2 regions of the Aliiroseovarius sp. F47248L genome follow, and region 2 is predicted to be linked to the other one. Evidence: riboswitches for the same ligand, from Rfam matches in the RefSeq annotation. Region 2 holds a riboswitch; the other holds the start of a gene.
The links. A riboswitch is a leader RNA that binds a small molecule or an ion and turns the genes downstream of it on or off. The one in region 2 is predicted to bind cobalamin.

Region 1 (2,200 bases), on a different contig from region 2:
CCCTGCCGTACCAGCGCAGGCGAATGCGCGCCTGTGGACGCATCGGCGAACAGCATCTGCACATCGCGTGCGCGCACGTCCTTGGTATTGACCTTATAGGCCGACCCCGCATCGCGAGTGATCCGACGCACGATCTCAAGGTTATCGTTGTCATTGAACCCGGACGGGGCTAGCCGCTCGCTGTTGTCCAGAAGCAGCGCGACTTCGGCAAAGTTGCGGGCGGGTCGGGACGCGGCGCCGGCGAAGATCACATCTTCCATCCCGCCGCCCCGCATCGCGGTGGGGCGGTTTTCGCCCATCACCCAGCGCAGGGCTTCCAGCAGGTTCGATTTCCCGCAGCCGTTTGGCCCGACCACGCCTGTCAACCCGTCCGCGATCACCAGATCGGTCGGGTCCACAAAGCTTTTGAAGCCATTCAGTCGGAGTTTCGAAAACCGCAAGCGGCCTGCCTCATCTTTTGATTCTTCTTGAATACGGAGTTTTCCGGCGGAATTGGGGTGAGTCAACGGCAGACGTCGATATGTGGGTGTATTTCGCGGGTTATCCACAAGATATTGCACCTGACTGCGTCGTGTCGCCCATCGTTTGCCGTCAAACCTACCCATCGGGTCGGTTTCCGTCTTGACCCCGCCAAGCCCGACGCGGCAAACAAGTCCGGCATGGTTCCCATTGGGACATGAGGGAATGCAGCGGAGGCGACCCAATCCGGGGCCTGATGCTGCAGCCGCCCCCGCGACTGTAAGCGGAGAGCACCTGCACAATGCCACTGGCCAGATAGGCTGGGAAGGCGGCAGGGGCCTCGACCCGCGAAGCCAGGAGACCTGCCATGCAAGAAACGCAACTCACCCGTCGGGGAGACGGGGTATGGAGGACAAGATGCAAGCAAAGATACCTGCCACCGTCGTCACGGGCTTTCTGGGCGCGGGCAAGACCACGCTGATCCGTCACATGTTGGACAACGCGAACGGCAAGCGCATTGCGCTGATTATCAACGAATTTGGCGATCTGGGCGTGGATGGGGACATCCTGAAAGGGTGCGGGGACGAAACTTGCACCGAGGATGACATTATGGAGCTGTCGAACGGCTGCATTTGTTGCACGGTGGCCGAGGATTTCATTCCGACCTTGGAAAAGCTGCTGGACCGCGATCTACCGCCTGATCACATCGTGATCGAGACCTCGGGGCTGGCCTTGCCGCAGCCCCTCATCCGTGCATTTCAATGGCCTGAAATCTCGACGCGCGTGACGGTGGATGGTGTGGTCACAGTGGTGGACGGAAAAGCCGTGGCAGACGGCCAATTTGCGTCGAACCTTGCCGCAGTCGAAGCGCAGCGCAAGATGGATGACAACCTTGACCACGAAACACCGTTGTCAGAACTGTTCGCCGATCAGGTGGCCTGTGCAGACATGATCGTCGTGAACAAATCTGACTTGCTGGGCGAGGATGAGGCCCAAGCATTGGTGGGCAAGCTGTCCGGCGATGCGCGAAAGGGTGTGCAGGTCGTGCGCACGTCGATGGGTGTTTTGCCGGTCGAGGTATTGCTGGGTCAGGGTGTCGGTGCCGAAGATGACATGGACTCGCGCCTGTCACTACACGAGCAGGGGCATCAAGATGATCACCATGATCACGACGATGACCACCACCATCATCATGACCACGACCATGATGCGTTCGAAAGCTTTGTTGTGACGCGGACCGAAATCGCCGATCCGGGAGCGTTTGCCGAGCAAGTCGCTCAAACGATCCGTGACCATAACATCCTGCGCCTGAAAGGCTTTGCCGCCGTTTCAGGCAAACCGATGCGCCTGACCTTGCAGGCGGTTGGTCCACGTGTCGATACGTATTATGACCAGCCCTTCGGCACGCAGCCACGCGAAACACGTCTGGTGGTCATCGGCCAGTCCGGGCTGGACCGTATTGCCATTGAAAAGGCCTTGGTCGCATGACCATCAACGTCACCCCCGGCGATCCCCGCGATCCGGGGGCAACGGCTCTGCTTCAGCAAAGTCATGCGCTGATGGAAGAATTATTCCCGCCCGAGGATAATTTCTATCTGGACATCGACGACCTCTGCGTGCCCGAAATCACTTTCTTCGTGGCGCGCGAGGAGGGCCGCGTGCTGGGCACCGGCGCCCTGGCCGACAAGGGAGCCTATGGCGAAGTGAAGTCGATGTTCGTCGCGCCGGACGCGCGCGGCAA
Region 2 (2,200 bases):
CAACCCGTTCAGGATCAGATGGACCGAGCTTGGACCAATGGGCACGTGGATCAGGGACGCGACGAAAAAGCTGGCAGACAGAACGCCAGCCGCCGGAATACGCTCCAGCGGTAAGTGTTTCAAACCCATTGCAATACCACCAACAGCAGCAATAGCACCGCCGATGACAACAGGGTTAGATAGCGCGCCGTCTACGATATGCATGGGAGCGCCCTCACTTCATATCCGCGGCACGGATCCAGATCACGGCGTCTTGTGATAGATCTTTGCCTTCATGTTCTTTGGCTGGACCAGACCCTAATGCAGCAAAACCCCAGTATCCCGCCTTGGGAATGCCGAAGGTGAACACGCCATTTTGGTCGGCAATCGCCACCACCGACCCGCCCGCCATAGGCTGCACCGTTGGATCGGTGGTTGAAAACGCATCCAGATCGGGCTCGGACGCCATGTATTCAATTTCGATTTCGGCCCCCCCAACGGGTTGGCCTTCGGACAACACCTGACCTGAGAATGTGGACCCCGTAATCACATTATATGGCTTGTTCAACGGCAGGATTTCCGTGGGCAGCCCGACAGGCTGATCCCAATCGGTGGGCAGCGTGTTGCGGTTCAAAACGACCTTGGTGATCTGCTGGATAAAGATATCCTCGCTTTCCTCGTAATACGGCGCGGGAACAGAGACGACCACATAATCGCCCGATCGTTTCACTGGCACCGAAGCACGGTATGCTGCGGCTTCATTTGAAGCGCCCTTGAAAGTCGCAGGCTCCAGCCGGTCTGACAGATCGGTCTTTTCACCGTTGTGCACCATGAAGAACTCCACGGGCACACCCATGTCCATCACATGGCCGTTTTCAAACGGGTGCCAGAAGATCAAACCCATCGGCACTTCGCCGGGGCGTTCGATCATCATGTCGTCAGTGTAGTTCAGTTGGAAATGTGCCGACGCTGCGGCGGGAAGGAAAGCGGCCAAAGCAGTGGCCAATAGACAAGTTTTCATGTCGTCCTCTTAGAGTTCACAGACAAAACGCCTGCACAAAAGAAGGAACAACGGGGATAATGGCTCGGGTGGGTCTGGTGACCGCCGGGCCAGACGCTCACCCCGGCGTCCGGTGGAAATGGGCAGATGCCCAGCGTCCGGCAGGTCTCCTGACTCGCGGGTCAATGCTTGGCTGGCCTTCCCGGATTTCTCCAGTGACGTTGTCAGCTTCGCTCGCCGCTCACAGTTGCGGGGGCAGTTACGGGTTTGGCGCCTGTTGGCTACTCCTCACCGTATTCCCTATTACTACCGTGGTGCCTCTGCACGCACGGAACCGATCGCATGACTTCCATGTCAGATGCGCAAGGGAGGTGTCAAGCAAATGCACCCAATCCGCAACGTCACCGACTGGCGACAAAGCATCATTAAATCCCTTAACCTGTTGAAAATTTTTTAATTTTTCTAAGCATTTTTTTGATGGCAAAGCCAAGCATCATGTCCCGATTGATCTTCGCCCGTATTCACCCCACTGTGCGCGTCCAAAGAACATCGAAACCCAAAGGATGCACATGTCGGATCACGATCACCACAGCCACGACCATCACGACCACATCCCCAAAAACGAACGCAAGATCGCCATCGCCGCGATCCTGACCGGGGGGTTTATGTTCGCCGAATTGGTGGGCGGGCTTCTGTCCGGTTCGCTGGCACTAATCGCCGACGCCGGGCATATGCTGACCGACTTTGCATCGCTGATGCTGGCGTGGTTTGCATTTCGGCTGGCGCGACGACCCGCAGATTGGAAACGCACCTATGGGTTTGATCGGTTCTCGGTGCTGGCGGCATTCGTCAATGGGCTGTCTCTTTTCGTCATTGCCGCCTGGATCACGTGGGAGGCTATTCACCGCTTAACCGCCCCGGTCGAGGTGCTGGGCGGCACGATGCTGATTATCGCAGTATTGGGGCTTTTGGTGAACATCGTGGCCTTTCTGGTGCTAACACGGGGCGAAGGCGACAATCTGAATGTTCGCGCCGCTGCCTTGCATGTGGCGGGTGATCTTCTTGGATCTGTCGCGGCAATTGTGGCTGCCTTGGTCATTCTTGCCACCGGCTGGACGCCGATTGACCCCATCCTGTCTGTGCTGGTCGCGCTGATCATCCTGCGCTCGGCGTGGAAGGTCGTGCGCGAAAGCGCCCATATCCTGCTTGAGGCCGCGCCAC

Region 1: linked by a shared signal. The riboswitch ahead of cobW (cobalamin biosynthesis protein CobW) and the one ahead of MWU51_RS15760 (DUF4198 domain-containing protein) in region 2 are both predicted to bind cobalamin.

Annotation. Positions count from the first base shown of each region.
Region 1 covers NZ_JALKBF010000001.1:3,022,098-3,024,297, forward strand. Annotated here, with positions in the region: gene smc (chromosome segregation protein SMC) at 1-440, opposite strand, end outside; cobalamin riboswitch at 644-844, shown strand; gene cobW (cobalamin biosynthesis protein CobW) at 877-1,947, shown strand; gene MWU51_RS14960 (GNAT family N-acetyltransferase) at 1,944-2,200, shown strand, end outside.
Region 2 covers NZ_JALKBF010000002.1:76,350-78,549, reverse strand. Annotated here, with positions in the region: gene cbiM (cobalt transporter CbiM) at 1-204, opposite strand, end outside; gene MWU51_RS15760 (DUF4198 domain-containing protein) at 215-1,000, opposite strand; cobalamin riboswitch at 1,122-1,333, opposite strand; gene MWU51_RS15755 (cation diffusion facilitator family transporter) at 1,549-2,200, shown strand, end outside.